2 regions of the Pseudoduganella sp. R-31 genome follow, and region 2 is predicted to be linked to the other one. Evidence: riboswitches for the same ligand, from Rfam matches in the RefSeq annotation. Region 2 holds a riboswitch; the other holds the start of a gene.

Region 1 (15,839 bases), 3.3 Mb from region 2:
CCACTTCCGTCGGCGACAGCATGGCGTTGATCGGCACCCACACCATGCCTGCCTTCAAGATGCCGAATGCGGCCACCACGAATTCCATCGAATTGGGACTCAGCATGGTCACCTTGTCGCCCGGCTGCAAGCCGCTGGAAAGCAGGTAGTGTGCGAAGCGGTTGCTGTCCTCGTCCAGCTGGGCATAACTCATTCGCCTGCCGCCTTCCAGCAGTGCCGTCGCCGCGCCGTTGCGGCGCGCGCTGCGGGAAACCAGGCTGCCAAGGGTGTCCTGCATGGGTTCATTCATTGCCAGCCTCCACGAATAAATCGATCATTGGCTCAACGCCCGGCGTCACCAGGTATTGGGAGAAGTCGGTGATGCCGCCGGCGCGCAGCACTTCCTCGTCGATGAAGAAATTGCCGTTGGTCGAGCGGCTGTCGCGCGTCAGGATCTGGTGCGCCGCATCGGCCATGATCTCCGGCTTGCGGCCGTATTGGCCGCCGCCGGGCAGGGCCACGTTGAGGGCGGCCGTGGCGATAATGGTGCGCGGCCATAGCGCATTCACGCCGATTCCATCCTCGGCCAGCTGGGCCGCCAGGCCATGCACGATCATGCTCATCGCGTATTTCGACGTGGTGTAGGCGGCGTGACGCGCGAACCATTTCGGATTCATGTCGATCGGCGGCGACAGCGTCAGGATGTGCGGGTTGCTCGATTGCTGCAGGTGCTCGATGCAGTGCTTGGCGCAGACAAAGGTACCGCGCACGTTGATGTCCATCATCAGGTCGTAGCGCTTCATCGAGGTGTTCTGCGCGTTGGTAAGGCTGATGGCGCTGGCGTTGTTGACCAGGATGTCAATGCCGCCGAATTCGGCGACGCCTTTTTCGATAGCCGCAACGACCTGCTCCTCTTCCCGGATATCGACCGCCAGCGGCAGCGCCTTGCCGCCTGCCGCGCGGATCTCCTCCGCGGCGGAGTAAATGGTCCCTGGCAGGCGCGGATCGGGTTCGGTCGTCTTCGCCGCGATGATCACGTTCGCGCCATCGCGCGCCGCGCGCAAGGCGATGGCCTTGCCGATGCCGCGGCTCGCGCCGGTGATGAACAGGGTCTTGCCTTGCAGTGTATTCATGGCTTCTCCGTCAATGTGTGATTTCCAGCAGCAGCTGCCCGGTCGCCACCTGCATGCCGAGCGCGGCGCCGAGCGTGGCAACCGTCCCGTCACGGCTTGCCAGCAGGCTGTGCTCCATCTTCATCGCCTCCAGGGCCAGCAGCGGCTGGCCGGCGCTGACTTTTTCGCCTTGCGCGACATGCAGCGCGACCACGCGGCCGTTCATGGGCGCTTCGATGCGGCCATCGGCCGCGCCATTGCCGGCCATGCGCGGCGGCGCGTCGCACAGGTCGTGCAGCGCATGCTCGGTGTCGTCCAGCAGGAAGTACAGCCTGGCGCCGTCGGCGGCGAAATGCAGCGTGGCGGGCTGGCCATCGAGCGACAGCTGCAGCGTGCCAGGCGGCGCTTCGGTGATTTCGGCGCGCACCGGCGTGGCGCTGTCGCCGCTGGCAACGCGCCAGGCGTCGGGACCGTCGGCGCTGGCCCGGCCCTGCTGCTCGGCGTCGTCCAGCGTAAAGCGCAAAGGCTGGGCATAGGCTTGGCTGGAGCACCAGCCGTGCAGTTCATCGGGGTAGCGGCGCGCGTGCCGTTGCGAGCGATGCCACACCAGGAGGGCGCCTGCCGCCGGCAGGACGCGCGCCAGATCGGCCGCCGCCCCACGCTGGCCGGCCGGCAGGTGCAGCGCGATAAAGCCGGTGCTGGCCTGGCCTGCTGCGAAGGCGGGATGCGCCAGGCATCGCGCGAGGAAAGCACGGTTGCTCGGGATGCCGAGCAGCACGCATTCGTCCAGCGCGCGGCGCAGGCGACGCAGGGCGTCCGCGCGGTCGCTGCCGTGGGCGACCAGCTTGGCAAGCATTGAGTCATAGTACGGCGGTACCCGCGCGCCGTCGGCCAACGCGTGGTCGCAGCGGACGCCTGCCGGCGCGCTCCAGCGCAGCACCTCCCCGCTTTGCGGCAGGAAGTCCTGGGCCGGGTCTTCCGCGCACAACCGCACTTCGATGGCATGGCCGCCAACCGCTCGCCGCGCATCGAGTTCGGCCTGCGTCAAAGGCAGCGGCGCACCCGCCGCCGCCAGCAGCTGCCACTCCACCAGGTCGATGCCGGTGATCGCTTCCGTCACCGCATGCTCGACCTGCAGGCGGGTGTTCATCTCCATGAAATAGAACTCGCCGTCGCGGTCGAGCAGGAATTCCAGGGTGCCTGCTCCGACGTAGCCGATGGCGCGCGCCGCAGCCACGGCCACCGCACCCATGCGCTCGCGCAGCTCCGGCGATACTGCCGGCGAGGGCGATTCCTCGATCAGCTTCTGGTGCCGCCGCTGGACAGAACAATCGCGCTCCCCCATATGCACCACGTTGCCATGGCTGTCGGCAAACACCTGGATCTCGACATGGCGGGGCTCGAGGATGGCGCGCTCGAGGATCACTTCCGCGCTGCCGAAGGCGTGCAGCGCCTCCGAGCGCGCCGATGCCAGCGCGGCGCCGAATGCGCCCACCTCGTCCACCCGCCGCATTCCGCGCCCGCCGCCGCCGGCGGCAGCCTTGATCATCACCGGGTAGCCGATGCGGCGCGCTTCGGCGGCCATGCGCTGCTCCGTCTGGTCCTCGCCCTGGTAGCCCGGCACGCAGGGCACGCCAGCCTCCAGCATCAGCCGCTTGGCGCCGGCCTTGTTGCCCATCGCCCCGATCGCTGCGGACGGCGGGCCGATGAAGGCCAGCCCGGCATCGGCGCAGGCCTGCGCGAATTCGGCACTCTCGGCCAGGAAGCCGTAGCCGGGGTGTATGGCGCCGGCGCCGCTGGCCTTGGCCGCCGCCAGCAGCGCCGGGATGTTCAGGTAAGAATCGGCCGGTGCGGCGCCGCCGATGCGCAGCGCCGCGTGCGGGCCGTCGGCCGCGTCGATCGCGCAGTGCGGCGCGCCGGCATCGGCGTCGGAATACACCGCCACGCAGCGGTAGCCCATGCGCCGCGCCGTGCGCATCACGCGCAGCGCGATTTCGCCGCGGTTGGCGACCAGGATGGTGTCGAAGGCGTTCACGCTTTGCGGCCCGGCAGGATGTCCATGTATTTGCAGATGATGCCCAGCATGACTTCGTCGGCGCCGCCGCCGATGGACGTCAGGCGCCCGTCGCGGTAAAACTGCGACACCGGGTTCTCCAGCGTAAAGCCCATGCCGCCCCAGAACTGCATGCAGCCGTCGGTGATCTGGCGCGCCAGGCGGCCCGCCTTCAGCTTGGCCATCGAGGCCAGCTCGGTGACGTCGGCGCCGCCGATATACATGCCGCAGGCGCGGTAGGTCAGGGCGCGCAGCGATTCGAGCTCGGTCTGCATTTCGGCCAGCTTGAAGTGCACCCACTGGTTGTCCAGCACGCTGGCGCCGAAGATCTTGCGCTCGCGCGTGTAGTCGATGGTGGCGTCGATGCAGTTCTGCATCTGCTGCACGATATTGGCCGCGCACCACAATCTCTCTTCCTGGAACTGCAGCATCTGGTAGGTGAAGCCTTTGTCTTCCTCGCCCACCAGGAAGCGCTGCGGCACCCGCACCTCGTCGAAGTGGATCAGGCCCGTGTCGGAGGAGTTCATGCCGATCTTGCGGATCTTCTTGCCCACGCTGATGCCCGGCGTATCCATCGGCACGATGATCAGCGACTTGTTGCGGTGCGCCGGGCCGTCGCCGGTGATCGCGAGAAGGCACATCCAGTCCGCCTGCAGGCTGTTGGTGATCCACATCTTGCTGCCGTTGATGATGTAGTCGCTGCCGTCCTTGCGCGCCGTGGTGCGGATGGCCGCCACGTCGGAGCCGGCGCCCGGCTCCGATACGCCGACGCAGGCCACTGCCTCGCCGCTGATTGCCGGCGCCAGGAACTCGCGCCGCAGTGCGTCCGAGCCGAAGCGCGCTAGCGCCGGGGTCGCCATATCGGTCTGCACCCCGATCGCCATCGGCACGCCGCCGCAGCGGATATGGCCAAGCGCTTCGGCCATCGCCATCGAATATGAATAATCGAGGCCCAGGCCGCCGAATTCGACTGGCTTGGACACGCCCAGCATGCCCAGCGCGCCCAGCTTGCGGAACACTTCCTTGGCGGGGAAGATCTCCGCCGCCTCCCATTCGTCGACGAACGGGTTGATGTCGGTCTCGATGAAGCGTTTCAGGTTGCGCTGCAGTTCCAAGTGTTCGTGGCTGTATTCCATGGGGTCTCCAGTATTTATGGTCGGGCGACGCCGAATTGCACCGGCCGCAGCTCGCGCCGGCGCGCCTCGTCGCACACTGCCAGCACGCAGGCCAGCACCTTGCGCGTGTCGCGCGGATCGATGACGCCGTCGTCCAGCAGGCGTCCGGATGTAGTGAAAGCATCGGTCTGGCGCTCGAAGGTGTCGATCACCTTTCCCCGCATGGCGGCAATCGCCGCATGGTCGACTTCCTGGCCCTTGCGCCGCATGCTGCCCTCCATCACGATGGCCATCGTGGTCGCGGCCTGCTCGGCGCCCATCACGGCGGTGCGCGCATTGGGCCAGCTGAAGCAGAAGTCCGGCATGAAGCCGCGCCCGGACATACCGTAGTTACCGGCGCCGAAAGAAGCGCCGCAATGCACGGTGATGCGTGGCACGTTGGCGTTGGCCAGCGCCTGGATCATCTTCGAGCCGTGCTTGATCATGCCGGCCTGTTCGTACGCCTTGCCGACCATGAAGCCGGTGGTGTTCTGCAGGAACACCACCGGCGTGCCGGACTGGCAGCATAGCTGGATGAAGTGCGCCGCCTTGGTGGCGCCGGCCGGGTCCAGCGGGCCGTTGTTGGTGATGATGCCGACTGCCATGCCGCAGATGGCCGCGTGGCCGGTCACGGTGGCCGCGCCGTAGCCGGGCTTGAATTCCAGGAAAGCCGAACCGTCAACGATGCGCGCGATGACTTCTCGCATATCGAGGGGCTTGCGCTGGTCACTGGGAGCGATGCCGAGCAGTTCAGCGGCGTCATAGAGTGGCGCTTGGTAGCCGCCGCCCGCCACGGCCGGCGCCGCAGCCCGGGGCGCGCCGCCATTCCAGCCCAGGCTGGCTACCAGTTCACGTGTGATGCGCAGCGCGTCGGCATCGTCCTCAGCCAGGTATTCGGCCAGCCCTGACACTGCGGCGTGCATCTGCGCGCCGCCCAGTTCTTCCTCGCTGGCGATTTCGCCGGTGGCTGCCTTCAGCAGCGGCGGCCCGGCCAGGAAAGCCTTGGCGCGCTCGCGCACCATCACCACGTAGTCGGAGAGGCCGGGCATGTAGGCGCCGCCCGCCGTGCTCGAGCCGTGCACCACGCTGATCACAGGCAGCCCCGCCGCAGACAGGCGCGCCAGCCAGTAAAAACCGCTGCCCCCATGGATGAAGGTTTCGACCTTGTAGTCCAGCAGGTTGGCGCCCGCGCATTCGACCAGGTGGATGAAGGGCAGCTTCTGCGCCAGCGCCACTTGCTGCAGGCGCTGGAACTTCTCTATCCCCATCGGCTGCACCGCACCGGCATCGATGCCCGAATCGTCGGCCACCACCATGCAGCGCACGCCGCCGACGAAGCCGATGCCGCCCACCATTCCGCCGCCGGGCACCGAGCGCTCTGGATCCGGATGGTCAAGGCAAAAGCCGGCCAGCGTCGCCATTTCGAGGAATGGGGCACCGGCATCGAGCAGGGCACCCAGGCGTTCGCGCGGCAGCAGCTGGCCGCGCTTGGCGAACAGAGGCGCCGAGGCGGCCGACTTGTCGCGCGTGCGCGCCTCCAGTTCGCGCAGGCGCCCCAACTGCACTTGCAGCGCAGCGCTGTTGGCCTGGAAGGCTTCGCCCTGCGGCACGACGCGGCTCTCCAGCGCGGGCATTATTCGCCCTCCAGCACGCGCGGCGCGGCAGCCAGGTGGAAGCCGTTGAAGGCCGCTGTCGCCCCAGCCTGGCGCGGCCGAGGCATCGGCATGCCTGGCCGCACGTTGGGCCGGCCGCCGTCGACGCGCAAGGTGGCGCCGGTGATGAAGGCTGCCGCATCGGATAGCAGGAAGGCAATCGCCGCCGCCACTTCCGACTCGGTACCGAAACGGTGCAGTGGCACGGTGCGCGGAAAGGCGCGGATGGTGTCACGCATCTCCGGTGGATACTGGTCCATGCCTGAAGAAGCGATATAGCCCGGCGCCACGGCATTCACCCGCACCCCGTATTGCGCCCATTCGAAAGCCGCGGTCTCGGTCAGGCTCACCATGCCGGCGCGCGCCGCGCCCGAATGGCCCATATCGGGCATGCCGCCGAACATGTCGGCCACGATATTGACGATGGCGCCGCCATGTTCGGCCATGCTCTGGTTCAGGCATTCGCGCGCCAGCAGGAAGCCGCCGGTCAGGTTGGTCTGCACCACTGCCTCCCAGCCCTTTTGCGAAATTTCGCGCAGCGGCGCAGGGAACTGGCCGCCTGCATTGTTGACCAGGCCATGAACCAGGCCATGCTCGGCCACCACCGTAGCCACCAGTTCGCGCACCGCTTCTTCGCTGCGGATATTGCAGCTGTAGCCGTAGGCCGCGCCGCCTGCGCGGGCGATTTCGGCACGAACGGCATCGAGCTTGGCCGATTCCCGCCCCACCAGCAGCACGCGCGCCCCCAGCGCCGCCAGCTCATGCGACGCACAGCGCCCGATGCCGCTGCCGCCGCCCGTCACGACAATGGTGCGGCCCTCGAACAGGCCGGGTTTGAAGATCGATTGATACATTCAGCTTCCTTTCAGGACCAGCCGAGCTGGCGCGCAGCCAGGTCGTTGAGGATTTCTTCGGCGCCGCCGCCGATCATATACACCTTGGCGTCGCGGTAGACGCGTTCCGACACCGTGCCGCGCATGAAGCCCATGCCGCCCAGGATCTGCACCGCCTCGCCGGAGCAGGCCTGCATGGTTTGCGCCGCGAAGTTCTTCAGCATGCATACCTGCGCCACCGGCTGCTCGCCCCCATCCATGCGCGCCACGATGCTGTCGATGAAGGCGCGCGTGGCTTCGATGCGCGTCGCCATCGCCACCAGCTTGTGGCGCACGGCCTGGTGCTGCACCAGCGTCTTGCCGAAAGTTTTGCGCTGCTGCGCCCACTCCACCGCCTCGTCAAGGCAGGCTTGCGCCAGGAAGCAGGCGTGCATGGCCAGCATCAGGCGCTCGTCGTTGAAATTGCGCATCAGCAGCGCGAAGCCGGCGTTTTCCGCACCCAGCAAGTTGGCGGCCGGCACCCGGCACTGGTCGAAATGCAGTTCTGCGGTATCGGAGCACCACCAGCCCATTTTCTTCAGCGGGGTGCGCGCCAGGCCGGGCGTGTCGCCGGGCACCAGCAGGGCGCTGATGCCAGAGGCGCCAGCACCGCCGGTGCGCACAGCCGCCGTAATCCAGTCCGCGCGCATGCCCGAGGTAATGAAGGTCTTGCTGCCATTGACGATGTAATGGTCGCCATCGCGCACGGCCGTAGTCGCCAGACTGGCCACGTCGGAGCCGCCGCCCGGTTCCGTCACCGCCAGGGCGCTGATCTTCTCGCCGGCGAATATGCCGGGCAGCACACGCGCCCGCAGTGCCGCCGAACCGCCATGCACGATGGGCGGCGCGCCGATGCGGTGGCTGAACAGGGAAGCCAGCAAGCCGCCGCAGCCGGTGCGGCACAGTTCCTCGTTCAGCACCTGCAGCTGGCGATAGCTGGCTGGAATGCCGCCCTCCGGTTCCGGAAAGCCCAGGGCCAGCAGCCCAAGCTCGCCAGCCTGTTTGTACAGTGCGCGAGGGAAGGTGCCTGCCTCCTCCCAGTCGTTGACGTGTGGCCGCAGCTCCTGCTCGACGAAACGTCGCACCGTGGCGCGCAGTGCCTCTTCCATCATGTCCTCCGGCTGGTAAAGTTGGGCGGCACAGCAACCGGCATCGCCAGCAGCCACTGCGCCATGCCTTTGCCGAGCGGGTCATGGCGCAGCGACGCCATCCCGCCGCCGCCCAGAGCCTGTTCGCACACGAAGTTAAGAGCACGAATTCCAGGCAGCTCATAGCGCGTCACCGCACCGCGCACCTTGTCGGCCAGGTACGCCGCCACCGCATCCGGCGTGAGCTGCTCACGGAGCAAAGGCAGGTCGTCCGGATGGCGCGCGATCACGCCGATATTCGAGGTATCCCCCTTATCCCCGCTACGCGCCCAAGCCAGCTCGATCAGCGGCACCACGCGCCACCCCTCTCCAGTTGGGCTCGTGTCACACTTGGGGTGTGACCCCAGGGTGTGACACGAGCTCTGCCGTGCAGGGCCGCTATGCTCGAGGCCGTGTCCCTCTTGGGGACTCGGCGTCCCCGTGATGATCCCAAGGTGTGACACGGGCTGGGCCGTGGTGCCGTCGGGCAGGTGGACGATGGGCTGGAGGCGGGTTTTGGCGAGCAGGAAGGAGAACTGTTTGATGGCGGGGGATACGGCAGGTCGGCCGCCGAAGCCGGTAGTGCCGGGGGCCCAGGAGGTGCCGGCCGGGGCGATCTCGCGCGCGAAGATTTCAAGCGCGGCGCGCTGCGGGTGCGCTACCGCCAACCACATTACTGCCTGGCCGAAGCCTTCCTTCGCGCCCAATACATCGATATGGGTTGCCGAATAGTCGCCCAGGCCGGCGCGCGCGAACATCGCCCGCGTGCGCGCCAGGATCGCTTCGGCGCTGCGGCGCGCCTTGCGCCCCGCTTCGTGGCCGACCACAGTCAGTTGCGCAGCACTGCGGAAGCCGTCGGCATAGGTGGCGCTGACTTTGTAAGTCGGCGTTGGCGCCTGGCCGCGCGCACCTTGCACCAGCACGCGCTGCGGGCCTTCGGCTTGCAGGGTGACGGCGGTGAAGTCGCATACAACGTCGGGCAGCAGGTAGCGCGAGGGATCGCCAATCTCGTACAGCAACTGCTCGGCCGCTACGGCCGGGGTCACCAGGCCGCCGGTGCCTTCCGGCTTGCCCAGCACGAAGCTGCCGTCGGCGCGGCATTCCACTACCGGATAGCCGCTGTTGGCCCAATCGGGCACCTGCTCCCAGTCGGTGAACAGGCCGCCGCTGCCCTGGCAGCCGCATTCGATCAGGTGCCCGGCCAGGCTGCCGGCGGCTAACCGGTCGTAGTCGTCGGGCGCCCAGCCGAATTCGTGCATCAGGGCGCCCAGTGTCACCGCGCTGTCGACGCAGCGGCCTGTGATCACCACGTCGGCGCGTGCATCCAGCGCGGCCTTGATCGGCAGCGCGCCGAGGTAGGCGTTTGCGCTCAGCACCGTGGCCGGCAGCTCGATGCCTTCCGCATGCAGGGCGGGCAGCAGGGCAGATACATCGTCGCCTTCGACCACGGCGATGCGCGGCTCCAGCCCCTGTTCCGCCGCCAGCGCGCGCAGTGCTGCCGCGCAGCCTTGAGGGTTGATGCCGCCGGCGTTGGCGACGATGCGTACGCCGCGCGCCAGGGCGTCGCCCAGCACGTCGCGCATGACGTCGATGAAGTCGGTGGCGTAACCGAGTCCGGGCTGCTTGCGGCGCGCTGCCGCCAGCAGCGACATGGTCAGCTCGGCCAGGTAATCGAAAACCAGGTAATCGAGGTCGCCGCCATCGAGCAGCTGGCGCGGGCCGAGGGCGCTGTCGCCCCAGAAGCCTGCTGCACCGCCGATCCGGACATGGTTCCTGCCTGCGCGCACTGCGGCTCCTTTTATTAAATCAATCGATTGAATAATTCAGGATACCGCGGAAAAGCGTGCCTGTGCAAGCGTGCTGCGTTGCTGCGGCACGACGCATGAAAAAGCCCCGGCTGCCGCCAGTGGCGGGGCCGGGGCTGCAGCGTCAGCGAAGCCGACGCAGGTGCTTAAGGCACCAGGTTGAAGTTCACGTTGACCGCGTTGGCGACGTTGATGTCGACCGAGGCGTTGGACAGCGTGGTGTAGCCGGTGGCGGAGGCATCGACCTTGTACATGCCGGTTGCCGGGATCGTGCCTGCGCTGGAGAAGGCCAGCGGCAGGGTGGCGCTATAGGCGGCGTACTGCGGCGCGGCCAGCGGCAGCTTGGTGATGCTGTAGGCGCCGGTGGTCAGGTCCGCGTTGGCGTAGCGCAGGGTGACGGTCGGGCCGCCGGTAATGGCTTGCTTGGCCGAGACCAGGGCCGATTCGGTGGCGCTGGCCGGGGTCAGCGTCGCGGTGCCGCTGATCGAGCCCATCAGGCTGGTGTTGGCCAGGGTGAAGGGCGCGCCGGTGGTGCTGATCGGAACCATGCCGGTGGTGGAGGTCACCGGCACGCCGCCCACCACGTAGGCCGCGTGGGTGTTGGAGGTGATCACCACGTCGTAGTTACCGAGAGGCAGGCGTGGCAGCACGAATTCACCGGTGGCGCTTGGCACCGTCGCCGCCACCACGGCGCCGTTTTGCTGGGCGCTGACGGTGACGCCGTCGGACAGCGTCGACGTGGCAACGAAGCCGCTGATGCCGTTCAGGGCAGTCGGGATCACTTTAACCACCGGTTTCAGCGCGTACTTGCCATTGCCCTTGGTGACGATGGATTTGCAGGCGTCAAAGTCCATCACCAGGTCGTAACGCTGGCCCGCTTCCACGGTGAAGTCGGCATTCATCTTGATGCCGGACTGGACCGCGCTCGGGGTGTCGAGCGAGATCTCGGTGGTGGTGCCGCTCAGGACCACGGAGTTGGCAGTCGCGTTGCCGGTGTTCGGGTCCAGTACCAGGCGCACCTGGTTGTAGCGGCCTGCTGCCAGCGAGGTCTGGCCCAGTGCATCCAGGGTGCCGTTGGTCAGGTTCAGCAGATTGATTTTCTTGCCGGGCGACAGGGTGATGTCGGTCCAGCCGCTGTCGGTGTCGCTGGCGGTCGCGCTTGTGTTGACGCGAACTTTGTTGACCGTCACGTTGACGGCATCGAAGCCGCAGGCCGGTGCGTCGGTAATCGACACGCCCAGGGTGCCCATGGTCTGGACCGGCGGGGCGTCGCCGCCGCCACCGCCGCCGCAGGCCGCGAGCAAGAGGGATGTCAGTGCGAGTGGAAGCAGGGAGACTTTGGAGTTCATGGTGTTGCCTCTCGAAGTAGTTATTGGTGCTCTTCCATTATCGGAACCGAGAGGAAAAACGCTATGTGCGATTACGCACATAGTAACGAATTGTTACACTTGCAGATGGCAAGTAACTGAGCGGTTCCGCCTTGTGTTGGCGCATGGCAACACAGCCATCCCGCACTCCTATGGGCAGTTGACATTCCACGCGGTGAGCTCCGCGCGCGACGGCCGCACCGTCACGTCTACCTTGCTGCCGATATCGCTTTCGTAAGCAAGCAGGAACATGCCATCGGGACTGCGGCCCAGTGCGCGCAACTGGAAATTGCGCGAGCGCGTTGGTGCGCAACTGGTGTTGCCGGCCATGAGCAGGCGAGCGCGCTGCAGCAGTTCGCCCTGGGCCTGGATCAGGCGCAGCATGTCGATCTCGGCCAGCGGCGCGCGCAGTTCGACCATCGTGGCCGGCGGCGTGCCGCAGCTGGTGGTGTGGTGAATCCAGACATGCTGGCTGCTGTCGGCGCTCCAGCTGTCGTCGGCCTGCTGTGCGTAGCGGGTGCGCGTGACGCGGCACAGCGGCAGCACCAGGCGCACCGGCGGCGCGTCGCTGCTAGCGCTGGCAATCCATTTTCTTCCATCGTGTCCGCGCTCAATGCGCAGCGGCGGAACGGGCGCGCCCGGCGCGGTGCGCTGCATGAACTGTTCGAACGAGCGCTGCTCGGCCAGCGTTGGGGCGCGCGCATCGGCGCCTGGCGCCGCCATGGCGGCCTGCGCAGCCATCGCTGCCAGGAATACTACATATCGCATCCGGTCTCCTTTTAATGCGCACCGATTATAGATATAATCCGCTCGCTGCCGAAAGGTGGCACACGCTAGGGGTCCTGTGCGCGCGGTTCGATACCGGGTGCGCGGGTGAGAAATACCCTCCGAACCTGATCTGGATAATGCCAGCGAAGGGAAGCTTCAGGATACGCAGCGGTTGCGCCTACACGGCGCAACCGCAAGCGCAACCTAACCTCCTTTGCTGGCTCCTGCGCCAACAAAGGAGCCAAAATGAACGCCAATCCAACCTTCCTCGCCGCCCAGGCCGAGGTCGACTCCGCAGCCGTTACCCCGCTGCCGAATTCCCGCAAGATCTATGTTACCGGTAGCCGCCCGGACCTGCGCGTGCCGATGCGCGAAATCAGCCTGTCCGGCGACAACGCACCGGTCACCGTGTACGATTGCTCCGGCCCGTACAGCGATCCGGACGCCGCCATCGACATTCGCAAGGGTTTGGGCACGCCGCGCGCCGCCTGGATCGCCGAGCGCGACGACACCGAATTGCTGGCCGGCCCGACTTCCGATTACGGCCGCCTGCGCCTGGCCGACGAAAAGCTCGACGCGCTGCGCTTCGAGCTGCACCGCCAGCCGCGCCGCGCCCAGGCCGGCCGCAACGTAACGCAGATGCACTACGCGCGCCAGGGCATCGTCACGCCGGAAATGGAATACGTGGCGATCCGCGAAAACCTGCGCCGCAAGGAATACCTGGCCGGCCTGCGTGCCCAGGGCGAGAAGGGCCAGCGCATGGCCGACCTGCTGGGCCGCCAGCACCGTGGCGAATCGTTCGGCGCCGCCATCCCTGAGGAGATCACGCCGGAATTCGTGCGCCAGGAAGTTGCCCGCGGCCGCGCCATCATCCCGGCCAACATCAACCACCCGGAACTGGAGCCGATGATCATCGGCCGCAATTTCCTGGTCAAGATCAACGCCAATATCGGCAACTCCGCCGTGACCTCCTCCATCGGCGAGGAAGTGGAGAAGATGACCTGGGCCATCCGCTGGGGCGGCGACACCGTGATGGACCTGTCCACCGGCAAGCATATCCACGAAACGCGCGAATGGATCGTGCGCAATTCGCCGGTGCCGATCGGCACCGTGCCGATCTACCAGGCGCTGGAAAAGGTGAACGGCAAGGCCGAAGACCTGACCTGGGAAATCTTCCGCGACACCCTGATCGAACAGGCGGAGCAGGGCGTCGACTACTTCACCATCCACGCCGGCGTGCTGCTGCGCTACGTGCCGCTGACGGCCAACCGCATGACCGGCATCGTGTCGCGCGGCGGTTCGATCATGGCCAAGTGGTGCCTGGCGCACCATCAGGAAAACTTCCTGTACACGCACTTCGAAGAGATCTGCGAAATCATGAAGGCCTACGACGTGAGCTTCTCGCTGGGCGACGGCCTGCGTCCCGGCTCGGTGTGGGATGCCAACGATGCGGCGCAACTGGGCGAGCTGAAAACCCTGGGCGAACTGACGCAAATCGCCTGGAAGCACGACGTGCAGGTGATGATCGAAGGCCCTGGCCACGTGCCGATGCAGCTCATCAAGGAGAACATGGACCTGCAACTGGAGCAGTGCAGCGAGGCGCCGTTCTACACCCTGGGCCCGTTGACCACCGATATCGCGCCGGGCTACGACCACATCACCTCCGGCATCGGCGCGGCGCAGATCGGCTGGTACGGCACCGCCATGCTGTGCTACGTGACGCCGAAGGAGCACCTTGGCCTGCCGAACAAGGCCGACGTCAAGGAAGGCATCATCACCTACAAGATCGCGGCTCACGCGGCGGACCTGGCGAAGGGCCATCCGGGCGCGCAGATCCGCGACAACGCGCTGTCGCTGGCGCGCTTTGAATTCCGCTGGGAAGACCAGTTCAACCTGGGCCTGGACCCGGACCGCGCGCGCGAATTCCACGACGAGACCCTGCCGAAGGATTCGGCCAAGGTGGCGCACTTCTGCTCCATGTGCGGCCCGCATTTCTGCTCGATGAAGATCACGCAGGAAGTGCGCGAGTTCGCTGCCAAGGGCATGCAGGAAAAATCGATCGAGTTCGTCAAGGGCGGCGCGAACATCTACCGCGAGCAAGCATGATCGAGATTGAACTGAATGGCGCCGCGCATGCGGTGCCGCCGCAGCAGACGCTGGACCAGCTGATCAATTCGCTCGAGCTGACCGGCCAGGCGCTGGCGCTGGCGGTCAACCGCCAGGTGGTGCCGCGCCAGCGCTGGCCGCAGGTCGCGCTCAACCACAACGATAAAGTAGACATCGTCCGCGCCATCGGCGGGGGCTAAAAAGGGGAGACTGCAAATGCAAGACAAACCATTGGTTATCGCAGGCAAGGAATACAACTCGCGCCTGCTGGTCGGCAGCGGCAAGTACAAGGACCTGCCGCAGACCCGCGAAGCCACGCTGGCTGCGGGCGCGGAAATCATCACGGTGGCGATCCGCCGCGTCAACATCGGCCAGGACCCGCACGCGCCCAGCCTGCTGGACTATGTGCCGCCGCACGAATTCACCATCCTGCCGAATACGGCCGGCTGCTACACGGCGAAAGACGCCGTGTACACGCTGCAGATGGCGCGCGAGCTGCTGAACGGCCACAAGCTGGTCAAGCTGGAAGTGCTGGGCGACGAGAAGACCCTGTTCCCGAACATGCCGGAAACCCTGGTCGCGGCGCGCGAACTGGTGAAGGACGGCTTCGACGTCATGGTCTACTGCAGCGACGACCCGATCCAGGCGCGCATGCTGGAAGACATCGGCTGCTGCGCGGTGATGCCGCTGGCGTCGCTGATCGGCTCCGGCATGGGCATCCTGAATCCGTGGAACCTGTCGCTGATCATCGAACAGTCGAAGGTGCCGGTGCTGGTCGATGCCGGCGTCGGCACCGCCTCCGATGCAGCGATTGCCATGGAGCTCGGTTGCGACGGCGTGCTGATGAACACCGCCATCGCCGCTGCCGGCGACCCGGTACGCATGGCGCGCGCCATGAAGCTGGGCGTGCAGGCCGGCCGTGAAGCCTTCCTGGCAGGCCGCATGCCGCGCCGTTTCGCCGCCTCGCCTTCGTCGCCGACGGCGGGGAGGCTCGCATGAGCGACCGGCCCTGCGTGCTGGTGTTTTCCGGCGCCGATCCTTCGGGCGGCGCCGGCATGGCGGCCGATATCCAGGCCATCACCGCGATGGGGGCGCATGCGCTGCCGGTGCTGACTGCCATCACGGTGCAGGACAATAACCGCGTGCATGCGGTGATGCCGGTGGCTGCGGATGTTGTGCTGCAGCAGGCGCGCGCGCTGCTGGCGCAGGTGCCGGTGGCGGCGGTGAAGATCGGCATTCCGGGCAGCGCGGAAAACGCGCAGGCCATCGCCATGCTGATCGGCGAGCTGCGCGCCACGCATCGCGCGGCAGCCGGCGCGGCGCCGGGCTGGGCGCAGCGGCTGTACAGCGATCCGCCGGTGGTGCTCGATCCCGTGCTGCGCAGCGGTCACGGAGATGCGCTGGGCCGCGACGATGCGGTGCAGGCGCTGGCGCCCTTGCTGCCGCTGGCAACGCTGATCACGCCGAATGGACCGGAGGCGGCAGCCCTGGCTGGCAACGCGGCGCGCTATCGCGCTCCCGTTCGCGTGGGCGCCGCGGCGGAGTCCATGATGGCCTCCATGGCCGCCGCGCCGGTTGCTGGCAGCGCGGAACCGTACGATGAACCCGGCCCGGAGCGTGGCGAAGTGCCCGCCCGCGCGGCGCCTGGCGTGCCGCGGGCATGGCATGGCACTGCCCATGGCAATGCACTGGCCCATGCCCGCGCGCTGCGCGCCCTGGGCTGCACCCACGTGCTGGTGACCGGCGGCCACGACGAAGACAGCGACGTGGTGGTCAACCGCTGGCTCGGGCCGGACCGCCAGCAGAACTGGAGCTGGCCGCGCCTGCCCGGCGGCTTCCACGGC
Region 2 (15,839 bases):
CCTTTTACCACGCTGGCGTAGTGAGGGTTCGTAATATCCAGGATCGACAGGCCGATGGTCCTGGTGCGCCCGGTAATCATCGACTGCGCCATCGGATTGGAGCGGTAGCCCAGTTCCTCGATGACGCTGGCCAGCCGGGCTTCGACCGCCGGCGAAAAGCGCTGCGCGCCGTTGACGAACTTGGAAACCGTGGCCGTGGATACCCCCGCGGCGGCTGCCACATCACGGATTGTCGCTACGTTCTTCTTCATCGGCCGGTACATTATTGGAAAAGTTGCCGAGTTTATCACGCCATCACTGCCGTGATGGTAAAGTAGCTGGATGAACGACAACAGCATCCACCGCGCCATCGACGCTGTCTGGCGCATCGAAGAAGCGAAGATCATCGCGGTCCTGACACGCATGCTGCGCGACGTCGCACTGGCGGAAGAAATGGCGCAGGATGCGCTGGTCAGCGCGCTTGAGACCTGGCCGGAAAACGGCACGCCCGACCGGCCAGCCGCCTGGCTGATGCAGGCGGCGAAGAACAGGGCGCTCGACTACCTTCGCCACCAGAAGCTGGTGCACGAGAAAGAGCCCGAGCTGACCTACGAAATCGAAGGCTTGCTGCAGGACGCCGCGCCGGACCTCGAGCGCGAGCTCGATGACAATATCGGGGACGACCTGCTGCGCCTGATCTTCATTTCCTGCCACCCGGTGCTGACCATGGAAGCGCGCGTGGCGCTGACCTTGCGCCTGCTGGGCGGCCTGACGACCGACGAAATTGCACGCGCCTTCCTGGCGTCCGAATCGACGGTGGCGCAGCGCATCGTGCGTGCCAAGCGCACCCTGGGCGATGCCAAGGTGCCGTTCGAAGTGCCGCGTGGCGCCGAGCTGGAAGAACGCCTGGCCGCGGTACTGCAGGTGATCTACCTGGTCTACAACGAGGGTTATTCCGCCAGCGCGGGCGCCGACTGGATGCGCCCCGCCCTGTGCAACGAGGCGCTGCGCCTGGGGCGCATCCTGGCCGAGCTGGTGCCAGGCGAACCGGAGGTGCACGGGCTGGTGGCGCTGATGGAGATCCAGTCGTCGCGGTCGCGTGCGCGCACAGACGCGCAGGGTAAGCCGGTGCTGTTGTTGGAGCAGGACCGCACGCGTTGGGACCAGATGCTGGTCCGGCGCGGGCTGGCGGCGCTGCAGCGCGCGCAAGCGTTGAATCGGGTGCCGGGGCCATACGTGCTGCAGGCCGCCATCGCTTCCTGCCACGCCCGCGCGCGCCGGGCCGAAGACACCGACTGGCAGCAGATCGCCGACCTGTACCTGGCGCTGGCGACACGCGCGCCTTCGCCGGTGGTGGAATTGAACCGCGCGGTGGCGCTGGCCATGGCTTATGGGCCGGAGGTGGGGCTGGAATTGGTGGACCAATTGGTCGACGAACCGGCGCTCAAGCAGTACCACCTGCTGCCAAGCGTGCGGGGCGACTTCCTGTTCAAGCTGAACCGCCTGCCTGAGGCACGTTTCGAATTCGAACGCGCCGCGAAGCTTACGCAAAATGAGCAGGAGCGCCAACTATTGCTGACACGCGCCGCGGCCTGCGGTTGAACAGGAGAGAACCCGATGATCAAAGTTAGTGTCATGTACCCATATGCCGCAGATGCGCGATTCGATCACGCCTACTACCGCGAGAAGCATATGCCAATGGTGAAACAGCGGCTCGGCGCAGCGTGCCTGTATTACACGGTGGACAAGGGCGTTGCAGGCGGCGCTCCGGGCACAGACCCCGTCTATGTGGCCAAGTGCGATTTCGTCTGCACCTCTGTCGAAGCCTACCAGGCAGCCCGCGCGCCGCACGCGCAGGAGATCTGGAGCGACATCGCGAATTACACGGATATTCGACCCGTGCTTCAGATCAGTGAAGTGGTGGTGGAGCGTTCAGAGGCCTGATTCAAGGAAAAGAGGTTTTTTCATCAGCGTGTCGATTCTGTGCCCCGCCATCCGTCGTCAGGATGCAGCACCGAATTACCGTTCCACATCAATCAAGGAAACGCCATGAAAAAACAAGTCATCCTCAATTTGCCAGTGAAGGACCTGGAAAAGTCCAAGGCCTTCTTTTCCGCGCTCGGCTTTACGTTCAATGCACGATTCAGCGGCGATAACGCGGCATTCATGAACGTCGTCGGCGACACAATCCAGGCCATGCTGACGACCGAACCTTTCTTCAAGTCCCTGATTGGCAAGCCCGTCGCGCAGGCCAAGGAAGCCAATGAAATGGTCATCTGCCTGAGCTGCGAAAGCCGGGAAGAAGTCGACACCCTCATCGCCAAGGCCATTGCCGCCGGGGGCCGCACGCCGCACCCGCCGGAGGACCATGGCTTCATGTACGACCAGGGCTTCGAGGACATTGACGGCCACCTGTGGAACCTGGTGTGGGTGGCGCCGGAAGCCTGACAGCGACTAGGCGCGTTCAAGAGCGCCATCGCGGCGCGTGCGGCGGTAGCGCGGCAGGTCGTCGCAGATCGGCTCCCAGTGCAGGCGGCTATCGGCAAAGGTGTGGTCCTGCGGCGGCAGTGCTTCGGGATCGTCCAGGCTGGCGGTGGTGATGTCCAGTTCGCCGGGCGTGCTGTCATCGGCAAAGGTGAGGTGGGTGCCGCAGACGCCGCAGAATTCGCGCGTCACGCCGGGGCTGGAATGGAAGATGGCGGGCTTGCCGCGCACATAGCGAAACTGGGTGCGCGGTACGCTGAACCAGGCCACGCTGGGCGCGCCGGACAGGCGGCGGCACATCGAACAATGGCACCAGGTGCAATTCAACACCGGCGCGTCTGCTTCATACTGCACTGCGCCGCAAAAACAGCCGCCCGTGTACATAGGGATCTCCCTACTCCAGCAATTTGGTCATGAGCAGTTCCGCCGAGCCGTAGCCAAACAGCGAATCGCTCTCCAACCCCTCCGTGTCGTATGGCACGGACACTTCGCGCTCCGGCTTGGCCGGATCGTCGCCGTAGGTTGCCTGCCAGGCGCGCTTCAAGGCATCGGCGCGGCGGATGAACATCGGCACCGGCCAGTCGATGCGCTGGAAGCCGATGGTATTGCCGATCACCGGCCAGCGCCCGTTGGCCAACGCGATGTCGCCGGTGCGGATCACCTTCAGCACATCGTTCGCCTTCAGCTGCTGCACGTCCGCCAGGGTCGGCAGCGTCCAGTGGGTCGGCCCGAACAGGTAGGCCAGCATGACCTTTCCTTGCGGTGACAGGCGAGCCACCAGTCCGGTGGCATAGCCGCCATTTCTAAGCGGGATGGCAAACCAGCTGCCCTCCCGGTACGGCTGCAACTTCATCGACTTCCTTTCTCGAAGTCGGGGTCAGGTCTGGCAATCGGACACGGGCTCGACCGTAGGCGACGCCTACGGTCGAGCCCGTGTCCGATTGCCAGACCTGACCCCGACTTTAATCACCATAGTGGTACTGCGCGGCGATCGGTCCCGCCTTGAACAGCGCTTCCTTCATTTCCTTGTCCATTTTCGGGTCGCGCCGGCGCACCCATTCCAGCAGCATTGCGATCTGCTTGCGCGTGGAATCGCGGTGGCTGGCCATGACCAGCTTCAGCTCGGGGTCGGTGCACGTTTCGATGCGCTGGTTTTGCAAATCCAGCATCTCGATCTTCTCGCTCAACGACGTTAGCGCCCGGTGCATGTCCAGCACCTGGGCATTCAAATAGTCGCGCGGCTCGACCACGTGTTCCTGTGTCATCTCACTCTCCTTAGACATGCGGGTACACGCATTGTCAGCCTGCGGCGCGGATTTCTCAAGTGTAGCAAGGCGCTTGGCGGGGTGTCGCACGGATGGGCGAGATTTGCGCGATAATGCCGGGCACTATGCAAAACTTCGAATTCCACAATCCAACCCGTGTCATCTTCGGCGTGGGTCAAATTACCTCCTTGGCAAAACATATTCCTTCCAATGCACGCGTATTGATGCTCTACGGTGGCGGCAGCATCAAGTCGAACGGCACGTACGACGAAGTGCGCGCGGCCCTGGCAGATCACACCGTGCTCGAGTTCTCCGGCATCGAGCCAAATCCGCGCTATGAAACCTTGATGGAAGCAGTCGAGCTGATCCACCGCGAAAACATCGATTTCCTGCTGGCTGTAGGCGGCGGTTCTGTTGTCGACGGCACAAAATTTGTTGCCGCGGCGGCGGCATATGACGGCGATGCCTGGGACATCCTGAAAATCGGCGGCAAAGTGATCAAGGCTGCCCTGCCCTTTGGCGCCGTACTGACCCTGCCGGCTACCGGCTCGGAAATGAATAGCGCCAGCGTGATCAGCCGCGCCGAGACAAAGGAAAAGCGCGCCTTCATGAGCCCGCATGTTTATCCGCGCTTCTCGGTGCTGGACCCGGCCAAGACCCTGACCCTGCCGCTGCGCCAGGTCGGCAACGGTGTGGTCGATGCCTTCGTCCACACCACCGAACAATACCTGACCTACCCGGCCAATGCGCCGGTACAGGACCGCTTTGCCGAAGGCTTGCTGCAAACGCTGCTGGAACTGGGCCCGCAAGTGCTGGCGCGCCCGGACGACGTGGAAGTACGCGCCAACATCATGTGGACCGCCACCATGGCGCTGAATGGCCTGATCGGAGTCGGCGTGCCGCAGGACTGGGCAACCCACGGCATCGGCCACGAACTGACCGCGCTGTTTGGCCTCGACCATGCGCAGACGCTGGCGATAGTCCTGCCGGGCATCCTGCAGATTCGGCGCGAAGCCAAGCGCGGCAAGCTGCTGCAGTATGCCGAACGTGTCTGGGGCCTGCATGCCGGCAAGGGCACCGACGATGAGCGCATCGACGCGGCCATCGGCAACACGCGCGCCTTCTTCGAGCAGATGGGCGTGCCGACCCGCTTGTCCGGCTACGGCCTGGGCGCGGAAGCGATCGACGCCACCGTCGCTGCCATGGAAGCTGCCGGCCTGACGGGCCTGGGCGAACGCCGCGATATCACGCCTGCCGACGTGCGCAAGGCGCTGCAACTGAGCCTGTAGTACAATACCGCCTCGCTAGGGGTCCTCGCGCATGTGCGCGGGGTGAGAAATACCCTCCGAACCTGATCTGGATAATGCCAGCGAAGGAAAGCGTAGATGGTTGAAGGCCCGCAGCCCCGGGGCCTGCTCTCACCCTCGTGCTCTCCCGCTGGCGCATAACGTACAGCTTGAGCACAAACATGAATAGCACTCGCCTCACACTGGCCGCACTGGCCATTGCTTCCGCCTTCGCCCCTGCCGCCCATGCGCAGGACCAGAAAATGACCGAAGTGGTCATTACCGCCAACCGCGTGGCCGCCGAACGCGCGTCCGTGGCCGGTTTCAGCGACCAGCCCTTGCTGCAGACGCCTGCTTCCGTCACCGTACTGACTCGCGAACAGATTCAAGACCTGAACATCGGCACTACCACTGACGCCGTCAAGTACGACGCCAGCATCGGTGACGCGTACAACGCCGTTGGCTATGCCGAGCAGTTCTCGATTCGCGGCTTCAAGCTGAATAACGCCAACTCCTACCGCAAGGATGGCCATCCGATTTCCGGCGATACCCAGATCCCGCTGGAGAACAAGGAAAGCATCGAAGTGCTGCGCGGGCTGGCCGGCCTTCAGCAAGGCGTCGCGGCGCCAGGCGGCGTAGTGAACTACGTGACCAAGCGTCCAACCGAGAACAACCTGCGTTCCGTGCAGTTCAAAGTGAGCGAGCGTGGTTCCGTGCTGGGCACGGTGGACCTGGGCGGCCGGTTCGAAGATAGCCGATTCGGCTACCGTTTCAATGCTGCAGGTGAGCGCATGCGCTCCATCATCAAGGGCGCTGACGGCCATCGCAGCTTCGTGTCCGGCGCTTTCGATTTCCGCATCAGCCCACAGGCGCTGCTGCAGATCGATGCCGACTACCAGAAGAAGTCGCAGAAGTCGGCGCCAGGCTTCCAGCTGATCGGCGGCACCAACTTGCCGGTGGTCGATGCTGACACGTTCCTGAATGACCAGCCGTGGGCCAAGCCGGTGGAGACTGAATCCAGCAATATCGGCGTGAATTTCCAGTACCAGTTGTCGCCTGAGTGGAAGGCCACCCTGAGTGCCAACCAGCATCGCTTCAAGCGCGATGACTACACGGCCTTCCCATACGGCTGTGAGAACGAGTTGTTGTGGCCAGGCTATTGCACCAATGGTGACTACGATGTCTACGATTACCGCAGCCTTGGTGAAAAGAAGAAGCCGCTGTCTGCCAAGGCGCTGTTGAATGGCCGCTTCGCGACCGGTTCGATTCGCCATGAACTGGCTGCCGGCCTGTCCTTCTTCAGCAACCACGAGAGCTGGGGCGATTACGTATACGAGAAAGCAGGCGTCAGCAATATCTATCACCCAGTTGCAGTGCCAATGACCGACAAGCAGGTTGGCCCGGTTTCCGAGCGCCGCAATGATCATGAGCGTTCCGCCTTTGTGCAGGATGTCATCGGCCTGACCGATCAGCTGGCGCTGCATGCCGGCGTGCGTTACGCTTCCCTGCGCCGCAATGAGGTTGACGTGGTCCCGGTTCGCGAGAATTTCTGGCTGCCGAATGTGTCGCTGGTATTCAGCCCGACCGCCAAGCTGTCCTACTATGCGAACTACGCCCAAGGCCTGCAGTACGGTGGCGTAGCCCCACTCGGCACTTCCAACTATCCGCACGCCCTGGCGCCGGGCAAGTCCAAGCAGGTGGAACTGGGCGCGAAGGCTGAAATCAACGGCATCTCCCTGTCGACCGCGCTGTATCAGATCGATCAGGGCCTGGAGTTTACCGACCCGGTTTCCAACGCATTCGTGCGCAGCGGCCAGGAACGTCATCGCGGCCTGGAATTTACTGCGCAAGGCAAGGTGACTCGTGACCTGCTGCTGGGTGCTTCGATGGCGGCCATCCGCGCGAAGCAGGAAGACACCGGCCTGGCCGAACTCGATGGCAAGCGCGTGACCAATGTGCCGAACTTCAAGTCCACTGTGTGGGCTGATTACGCTGTGGCCGAAGTGCCTGGCCTGAAGCTGAATGCGAACTGGAGGTTCTCCGGCCGTAAGGCGTTCGACCAGGAGAACAAGAGCATGGTGCCTTCCTACCACGTGGTCGACCTGGGCGGCTCTTACGCAACACGCGTGAGCGGTTCGACGGTGATCCTGCGCGCGCAGGTGAAGAATGCGTTCGACAAATTCTACTGGCGCGATGTGACGCCGGAGCTGGGCGGCTACCTGTTCCCTGGTTCGCCTCGCACCTTCCAGCTGTCGGCGCAGGTAGACTTCTAAATTGGCAATGCGGAGCCGGGTCCAAGGCGGCTCGCGCTCCGCTTAACCAAACGGAAGAACTGCGGAGTCGGACAGATATGCATCGATTTCTTCTTGCGAAGTGTCGACATTGCTGATCATCTCAAGGAGGTGCGCGAGGTTCGGGAACTCAAGGCGCGCAGCGAAGTGTTTGGCCTCGAGAACTTCAGTTTCCTCCCCACCGTACTCCCAGACGTGAAGATTTATCATTTCGAAGAGTGCACGATAAATGGACGAACCGTACGAGGTGACTTCGCTTGGACGCTCCAAATAAAACGAGATGTACTCAGGTTCATTCAGTGCAATATCAACTGCGAAAACCAGCTCCCCGTGCTCCCATAACGGCAAAAGCGTTCTGTGTGCCAAGTCCTCCCAATTTCCTGGGTAATCTGGGGCTCCTTGCGAATAGAAGTAGTAGGGGCAATTAAACAGGTCTCGCATGCCCGCAGGGGCGTCGAGCGCGCCAAGGAAATCCTTTACGGTAAGTGGGAGATTCAAGTGATGAATTGCCTCAATACGGCGGCTTTCTGATACGCTCATGCTAGGGTCCAATTTGTTTTGAAAGGCCGACTACTGCCAACCATTCGGGAAGCGCGAAATGTGGCGGAGACAAAGCCTGGAAGTCCTAAGATTGAATTGCGTGGCCCCATCGGTCTGCCCTTACCTCTTCATTCAAACAGCTTCAGGCCTCGATCAAGACCATCGCATCGATCGCCCTTACCTAATGCAACAAGCCTAACGCCCTGCACCTCAAAGGTCTCGATCATTCTCCGAAGCTCATTGGCGTTCGATGGCTGCTTGCTCACATAACAATGCCCATCGGACGCGTACGAGAATATATCAGGGTCCACGGTAAAAGGCTTTCCACACGCAGTGCAGCAACCCGCCTCCACATAAAAGTCGCCGCTCACGTTGTCGGCGAACGGGGCGCGCCCGCCCCCTTCACTTTCGGCGCAGGAACTCCATAGCGCGTTCCGAAAAGGATGAGTGCCCCCTGTCGGCAATCTGCGATGGGCGCAGTTCAGAACAGGTACTGCGCACGCATCGAGAAGGAATTGGCTGCGCGTCCTGAGTTTTTGCCAAACAGGTAGGCCGCTTCGTATTTGAGGCGGCCCGCTTCGCCGAAGAATGCCGGGCCGGCGCGGTGCGATTGTTTTTTCGACGGCAGCCAGTTGTTCCACTTTCCTACTTCGCCAAAACCTTGCAGGCCGGGAGAGAACCAGCGCTTCCAGCGTTGTTTCACCTGCCACTGGTAGGCCAGTTCGGTTTCGTTCTGCTTCCCGTTGTCCATCTCACGCTGGAAGAACACGTTGAAGTTCAACTGGGTGCGCCAGATCTGCGTTTGCAGGACTGGTCCGAATTCCACGTAGTAGCCGTTATCGCTCCGCCGGGCACGCTCCACCAGCGTGTGCAACGCGACATCGACGTCGTACTGGCCCTGGGTCAGCAGGAAGTCGTTTTGCCATTCGACGCCGGTGTTGCGGGTTTGCCGCCCGTTGCGTTGAAACCATTGCGTGGTGAGTTCGGTGTACCAGCGCGACGTTACGCCATAGCCGATGCCGATCTCCGGGCTGGCGGTGTTGCGCGAATTCTTGTAGTGGGCGTTCCAGTATTTGTAGTCGATTGAAGCCTGGCCTTCTACGTCGTAAACGGTGACCATGTAATAACCGGTCTCGCCAAACGCCGCCGAGGGGAACATGGCGGCCAACGCGAGCAGTTTTTTCATGCTTCAATCCCCCAGGAGTTGAGCTACTTGCTTCAGGCGTTCATCGAGGTTGCCCGAGATGCGCGTGTACGGTACGCCGCGCCGGGCCAATTCATCGAGCAGGATCGCATCAATAATACCGCTGACATCCTGCTCCTCATGATGAAGTCCGTCAGGTATCCAGGCAAATTCGGGTTTGCAGACAAGGGTTATGTCGTATTGGCGCGACGATGCGAGACTTGCGAGCTGCTCGTCGATGCCGCCGAAGTAATGGATGCTGTAGACCGCCGTCATCAGCGGCGTGGTGTCGCAAAAGAGGAAGCGGCCGCTCTGTGCAGCCAAGGCATCTTCCCGCGCCACCTGGGTGGTGGCAATGTGGAACTGGTCGTTCGATACGGGAACGCATTGGCGCGCGTCGCAGAATTCGCGCAGGTATTCGGGCACCCAGACCGCGCCGTAGCGCTCTGCCAGCGCTTGCGCCAGGGTGGTCTTACCGGAGGATGCAGCGCCGATGATGGCGACGCGGTATGGCTGCTTCATTTCCAGACGACTGCTTCTTCCGGTTGGTCGCTGCTGCTGCCCTGCCAAGCCAGCAGGCCGGCAATCGCCATGGCGACGAACATGCCGTACAGGAGGGCCGTCAGCATCAGGCCTTTATGCACGTACAACGCGACGTACAGCACGTCGACAATGATCCAGACGTGCCAGTTTTCGATCTTCTTGCGCGACAGGAGGGCTTGGCCGACCAGGCTGCCGGCGGTCAGGAAGGCATCTGCATTCGGCACGTCGGTGTCGGTAAAGCGGCGCAGGAACCAGGCCAGGATTCCAAAGCCCACCAGCCAGGCCACGCCGCACACTACTCGGCCGCGCGTGTGCAGGGTCGACACCCCCAGCTGATTCCCGTGGTTCCCGTGCAGCCATTGGTACCAGCCCCAGATCGAAACCGTGATGAACACGCCCTGCAGCGCCATGTCGCCATACAGCTTGGCGCCGAAGAACACCGCGCCGTACATGGCGGATGACAGGATGGCAAACAACCAGGCCCAGTGGTTCTGGCGGATGTTCAGCCACACGGTCAGCACGGACAGCACGAACGACACCAGCTCCAGTGGCGTGGTGGTGGCAAGGCCGAACAGGGAAATGGTTTCGTTCATGGGTTTGCGTTTGGGTGACGCGGGATTATGCCATGAGCAGGAGTCCTAGCCAAACCAAGAAGTTGCAATTTTAGAATCACCTTCAGGCAGCAGTAGTATGGGGGTCGCGATTTAGAGGGAAACTCTTATTCGCTCTTATCCACACTTAGAACCTCTTATTTGAACTTTTTTTCTCTTAAATTGGTCAAAGTCTGCATGCTTTTTTGAAAGAAGGAGGATGCCATGACCAAAGTGCTCTTCAGCTTGCCAGCCTCACTTGAGACATACCAAGGCCTCGGAAATTTTATGTACACGCATGGCCTGAAACAGGAAATGTTCGAGATCGTCGACGAGGCGATCAACACCTGGATGGAAGGATTCGTGACGGCGCAGTCCAGGCGCGCCGCATCGACCCTGGATGGTTATCAATGGAAGAACGTATTCCTTCCCGACGGGACAACACTACGAAACGTCTACAAGCGCACAAGCTATCTCGCACATGTCGAAGGACGTGAATTGCTCTTTGAGGGCAAATGCGTTTCGCCAGCTCAGTTTGTCAATCGAGTCGGCGGTGCATTTCGCAACGCGTGGGCAACGATATGGATTCGTTTTCCGAATGAAGGGGAATGGAAACAGGCAATGAGCCTGCGCAAGAAAACGCCTCAATTTAAGAGCAAACAAGGTCGAACAAGAGGAAATAAGAGCGCCTAAGAGCGTTTAAGAGTTTTACTCCAAATCGAAAAGGGGCTCATTACGAGCCCCTTTTTTTGCTTACTTCTGCGGATACTTGATCGTCATTTCATTCAGCAGGTTGTCCGCATGGTCAACCTCCTTCATGACCCACAGCATGTAGCGCACATCCAGGTGGATGGCGCGCGTGATGTCGCGGTCGAAATACCAGTCCTTGGTGATGGACTCGTAAGTGGAGTCGAAGTTCAGGCCAATCAGTTCGCCGCGCTTGTTCATGACGGCAGAACCGGAGTTGCCGCCGGTCGTGTCAGCCGAGGACAGGAAGTCGACCGGTACGGTACCCAGTACCGGGTCCTTGAACTGGCCATAGCGCTTGGCCTTGACCGCATCGATCAGCGACTGTGGCGCGTCGAACGGCTCCTTGCCGGTGTGCTTCTCAAGGATGCCTTCCACCGTGGTGAACGGCCCCTTGGTAATGCCGTCGCGCCCTGGGTAGGCCGACACGGTGCCATAGGTCACGCGCAAGGTGGAGTTGGCGTCAGGGTAGACTGGCTTGCCCTGCGATTTCTTCCACGCGATCACCGCGCCCATGTACTGCGGGATGATCTTCTCCAGGTTGCCGTCGACTTCCTTGCGGCGCTCTTCCAGCACCATGGCCGCGCCGTGCATGCGCACGGCCAGCTTGATGAAGGGGTCGGCGGACTGCTCGAATTCGGCCGGCGCCTTGTCCATCCAGGCCAAGCGGGTTGCGGTATCGGCCAGGCCTGACTTCTGGTACATGGCAGGCACGTCGGCGATGGCCGGGGTCAGGTTATCTAGCCACTGCGGATGCGCCTTGGGCGGCAGCTTGGCGTAGCGCTGCAGGCCGGCCACGTAGCGGGCCTGGTCGACCGATGCCACCAGCGACTGCTCCAGGCGGCTCAGGCGCGCCTTGATGTTGGCCAGGTCGCGTTCCTGGAAGCCCGATTCGCGGTCGGCGTCCGGCTTCTGCTTTTCCAGCGCCAGGCGATACAGGGTGCGCGCGGATTTCAGCAGGTCGCTGTAGGTCGCCACGCCGTAGGCGAATTCGTCGTCGCTCAGTTCCATGTCTGCGGCGATGGCGGCATCCAGTTCGGCCAGCATGGCCTGCGAAGATTTCGGCTGCTTGCCGTACCAGGCGCGGAATTCGGCGTCCTGCTTGTCCTTGATGGCAGCGATGTCCTTGCGGGCGAAGCCGTCCAGCAGGCCCTGGGTCTTCTTCATGCGATTGTTGATCGACTTGACCACGCTGGCATAGCGCACCACGTCGTTTTCCTTGCCCTTGGTGGCGGCTGCGATGGCGTCCAGGTCGGCCTGGTAGTCGGCCACCATGGCCGGGTAGCTCAGGTCGCGCGCATAGCGGATCTCGACCGGCAGCTTGTAGCGGCTGGTGCGGCCTGGATAGCCGGCCAGCAGGATAGGATCGCCGTTCTTCAGGCCTTCGGCGGACACCACCAGGAAGTCCTTCGATTTGTAAGGCACGTTGTCCGGCGACGGGTCGGCCGGCTTGCCGTCCTTGCCCACGTAAGCGCGCAGGAAGGAGTAATCGCCGGTGTGGCGCGGCCATTCGTAATTGTCGATGTCGCCGCCGTAGTTGCCGATGGATTCAGGCGGCGCGTAGACCAGGCGCACGTCCTTGATCATCATCTGGCGGATGCGGTAGTACTCGGCGCCGCGGTGGAAGGCCGGCACGGAGCAGCGGTAGTTCTTGTCGGTCTCGCACTCGGCGATCAGCGCCTTGATGCGCTTTTTTACTTCGGCGTTGCGATCCTTGCCGGCCAGCTTGTCCAGGCCATCGTTGACGCGCGCGGTCACGTTGTCCACCTTGTCGGTCACGTAGACGCGCGTGGTCGGGCCGCCCGGCAGCTCTTCGGCGCGGGTCTTGGCCAGGAAGCCATTGGCGATATAGTTCTTTTCAGCGGTTGAATTGCGCTGGATGGCGCCGTAAGCGCAGTGGTGGTTGGTGACCACCAGGCCGTCAGGGGATACGAACGACGCGGAGCAGCCGTCCAGCGACACGATGGCGCTCATCGGATGCCTGGACAGGTCGGCCAGGCGTTCGGCCGGGATGGTGATGCCGATGCGTTTCAGTTCCGCCTTCAGTTGTGGCAGTTGGTGCGGCTGCCATTGGCCTTCGTCGGCCATGGCGGGAGCGAATGCTGCTAGCAATGCTGCCGAAAGTGCGAGTTTTTTAGTCAAATCAGTCCCCTGAACGTATAAAAGCACCGGCAGTATATGCGTTCCCGGCGTGCAGGGCTATTGACTTTTTGCTTACAAAGGGAGGCGAACCGTCACGCAGCATCCCGCGCCGGCTTCGTATTCATTCAGGGTAAAGCTGCCATGCAGGGCGTCGGCGCGCTCCTGCATGCCGATCAGGCCAAAGGACCCGGGCCGCTCGCGGCAGGACGGCGCGATGCCGATGCCATTGTCTTCCACTTCCAGCAGCACCACGCCCTCTTCTACCCAGAGGCGCACGGTGGCCACGCTGGCGCGCGAGTGACGCAGCACGTTGACCAGCGATTCCTGTACGATGCGGAACAGCACCAGGCCGGTTTCGCCGCCAATGGCCGCCAGTTGCGCCTCTCCGGGCAGCTCCAGTTCGTAATGCAGGTTGCTGCGATGGCGAAAATCGTTGACCAGCCATTCGAGCGCCGCCGCCAGCCCCAGGTCCAGCACCGAAGGACGCAACTCATTCATGATGCCGCGCACGCTGCGCAGGGTCGCGTCGACATTGTCCAGCGCCGAGGCGACCCGACGCGCAAAGCGCGTCTGGCGCCCGCCCATGCGTTCATTCAGCTGCGCGATGTCCAGCTTCAGCGCCAGCAGGTTCTGTCCCAATTCATCGTGGATTTCGCGCGCGATGCGCTTGCGTTCTTCTTCCTTGACCGCCGCCATATGGGCCGACAACTGGCGCAACTGGCCGTTGGCATGCAGCAGTTCGGCGGTGCGCTGCACCACCCGGGTTTCCAGGTTGCGGTGCAGGTCCTGCAGCGCCGATTCGGCCTGCTTGCGGCGGCTGATATCGGACAGCACCGCCACCACGCCGGCCACGCCGCCATCCGGCCCGGCCAGGGCGCGCAGCGACAGGGTCGCATGGTAGTCGCCGCCGTCCGGGCGACGCCCCGTCAGTTCACCTTGCCACCGGCGGCCGTCAAAAGCTGTCAGCACGGCGTCGGGGCCGCACAGCGTGGCCAGATCGCGGCCGATCGCGACCTCATCGGTGAGCCCGCTAATCGCGGAAAATGCAGGATTTACGGTCACGATTACGCCATCCGCATCGGCAAGCGCCACCCCCTCGCCGAGATTGTCCAGCACCGCAAAGGCGCGGCGCAGGGCCGCATCGTTCTGTTCGCGCGAACGCGCCAGGCCGATCACCATGCGGATCGCCTCCCCCGCGTCATCGAGGTTGGCCTCGATGCGTACCTGCCCACCGCCAATGCCTTCAAACAGTTGCGCCTCCATGGACGCACTGGCGCCGTCGGCGCGCAAGCCGGCCAGCAGCTGGCGCAAGCCGGGCTGGTAGTGCGGCGCCAGGAAGCGTTCCACCGGCTGTCCAGGCAAGTCCTGCAGCGGCATGGCAAACAGCACTTCGGCCGCGCGGTTGGCGCCGGCGATCATGCCGTCGCGCGCCAGCGCCAGGTAACAGACTGGCGCTTGGTCGAACAAGCCAGCGTAGCGCAGCAGGCCCTGCTCCACCTCGCGTTTCTGACGCTCGAGCTCCGCCAGGGCGGCACTCTGGACTTCCAGTTCCAGCTGGCTGACTTGCAGCTCATGCCATTGGCGCAGGGCGTCGGTGCGGCTCATTTGGTGCTACCTCCTTCAGGCGTTAAACGCGCTTCCAGCAGTTTCAGTTCGGTGACGTTGACGAAGGTTAGCACCAATCCGTCGATCACGTTGTTCACTGTACGGTACGGCATGATGCGCACCATGAACCAGCGTCCGTCGCGGGTCGGGATCTGGCGCTCGCAGAACACCAGGGAGCGCAGCACTTCGGCCGCATCGTCTCCCATGTCAGGGTAGACCAGGTCGTTGGCGATGTCGCTCAGCGGGCGATTCAGGTCGGTGGCGATCAGCTTGTACAGCTGGGTGGCCTGGTTGGTGTAGCGCCGGATATTCATCTGGCTGTCCAGGAAGATCACGGCGATATCGGTACTGTGCAACAGGTTCTTCATGTCGCTGTTGACCAGCGACAGGTCGTCCACCTTGGACTGCAATTCGGCGTTGACGGGGTACAGCTCCTCGTTCAGCGACTGCATTTCTTCCTTCGAGGTGGTGAGTTCCTCGTTGGTCGACTGTAGCTCCTCGTTGGTCGACTGCAGTTCCTCGCGCACGGCCTGCAATTCCAGGCGCGCCATGGTCAGTTGCTGCTCCAGCTCCTGCGGGCGCGGATCGGCGCCGCGGCTGCCGCTCCTGCGGGCCGGCATCGGCGCTGCATTGAAAGTCACCAGCAGGTTGTGGCCGGACTGGCCGTCTTCGCGCACCACTTCGGCCGTCATGTCGACCAGCAGCGAGGACACGCCATCCTTGAACAACAGCTCGCGCACCGATTCCGTGCTTTCGCTGCGGTTGGCGCGTTCGATCAGGTCCGCCAGCTCGTAGCGCAGGCCGTCACGCGCCATGGCGTGGATATTCCAGTTGGCGCGGCCGGAAGCAGGCTCCAGGTAAGTGCCGGTACGGCCGTGGATGTAAAGGATGTCGCCATCGCTATTGATCATGACTGCCGCCGGCGTATGCGTTTTGTGCAGCAGGTGTTCTACTTGTGTCTGGATATTGCCATTCATGGTCATGGTCGTAACTTCGATGGAACTTGGTTGCGCGGTCTTTGCTATCTTGGTGGGAAAGTAATTCGCCACGCGCTGCGTGCTGGCATCGAGCCGGCGGTAAATGCGTCCGCAGCCCGGAACCGGGGTAAACAACTCGTTGTAGCTGCCGGGCGTCAAGCTGGTGCAGCTTCATGCGGCGCTCGATGCGGCGCAGCACGGTGCTCA

What was found. A riboswitch is a leader RNA that binds a small molecule or an ion and turns the genes downstream of it on or off. The one in region 2 is predicted to bind thiamine pyrophosphate.
Region 1: another riboswitch for thiamine pyrophosphate. It lies ahead of thiC (phosphomethylpyrimidine synthase ThiC); the one in region 2 lies ahead of ACN9MY_RS22050 (TonB-dependent siderophore receptor).

What each region holds. Positions count from the first base shown of each region.
Region 1 is NZ_CP183986.1:1,540,367-1,556,205, forward strand. It holds gene ACN9MY_RS07090 (class I adenylate-forming enzyme family protein) at 1-289, opposite strand, end outside; gene ACN9MY_RS07095 (SDR family oxidoreductase) at 282-1,112, opposite strand; gene ACN9MY_RS07100 (biotin carboxylase N-terminal domain-containing protein) at 1,123-3,069, opposite strand; gene ACN9MY_RS07105 (acyl-CoA dehydrogenase family protein) at 3,123-4,280, opposite strand; gene ACN9MY_RS07110 (acyl-CoA carboxylase subunit beta) at 4,295-5,932, opposite strand; gene ACN9MY_RS07115 (SDR family oxidoreductase) at 5,932-6,804, opposite strand; gene ACN9MY_RS07120 (acyl-CoA dehydrogenase family protein) at 6,816-7,934, opposite strand; gene ACN9MY_RS07125 (acyclic terpene utilization AtuA family protein) at 7,931-9,736, opposite strand; gene ACN9MY_RS07130 (DUF4382 domain-containing protein) at 9,901-11,103, opposite strand; gene ACN9MY_RS07135 (hypothetical protein) at 11,272-11,889, opposite strand; TPP riboswitch at 11,947-12,058, shown strand; gene thiC (phosphomethylpyrimidine synthase ThiC) at 12,136-13,995, shown strand; gene thiS (sulfur carrier protein ThiS) at 13,992-14,195, shown strand; gene ACN9MY_RS07150 (thiazole synthase) at 14,212-14,994, shown strand; gene thiD (bifunctional hydroxymethylpyrimidine kinase/phosphomethylpyrimidine kinase) at 14,991-15,839, shown strand, end outside.
Region 2 is NZ_CP183986.1:4,872,155-4,887,993, forward strand. It holds gene ACN9MY_RS22010 (LacI family DNA-binding transcriptional regulator) at 1-251, opposite strand, end outside; gene ACN9MY_RS22015 (RNA polymerase sigma factor) at 322-1,581, shown strand; gene ACN9MY_RS22020 (EthD family reductase) at 1,597-1,923, shown strand; gene ACN9MY_RS22025 (VOC family protein) at 2,029-2,427, shown strand; gene ACN9MY_RS22030 (GFA family protein) at 2,434-2,847, opposite strand; gene ACN9MY_RS22035 (Imm26 family immunity protein) at 2,858-3,316, opposite strand; gene ACN9MY_RS22040 (ferritin) at 3,426-3,728, opposite strand; gene ACN9MY_RS22045 (iron-containing alcohol dehydrogenase) at 3,854-5,017, shown strand; TPP riboswitch at 5,025-5,123, shown strand; gene ACN9MY_RS22050 (TonB-dependent siderophore receptor) at 5,197-7,287, shown strand; gene ACN9MY_RS22055 (hypothetical protein) at 7,330-7,845, opposite strand; gene ACN9MY_RS22060 (hypothetical protein) at 8,327-9,031, opposite strand; gene ACN9MY_RS22065 (AAA family ATPase) at 9,035-9,550, opposite strand; gene pnuC (nicotinamide riboside transporter PnuC) at 9,547-10,164, opposite strand; gene ACN9MY_RS22075 (hypothetical protein) at 10,387-10,854, shown strand; gene ACN9MY_RS22080 (S46 family peptidase) at 10,915-12,996, opposite strand; gene ACN9MY_RS22085 (PAS domain-containing sensor histidine kinase) at 13,123-14,655, opposite strand; gene ACN9MY_RS22090 (PAS domain-containing protein) at 14,652-15,566, opposite strand; gene ACN9MY_RS22095 (chemotaxis protein CheB) at 15,556-15,839, opposite strand, start outside.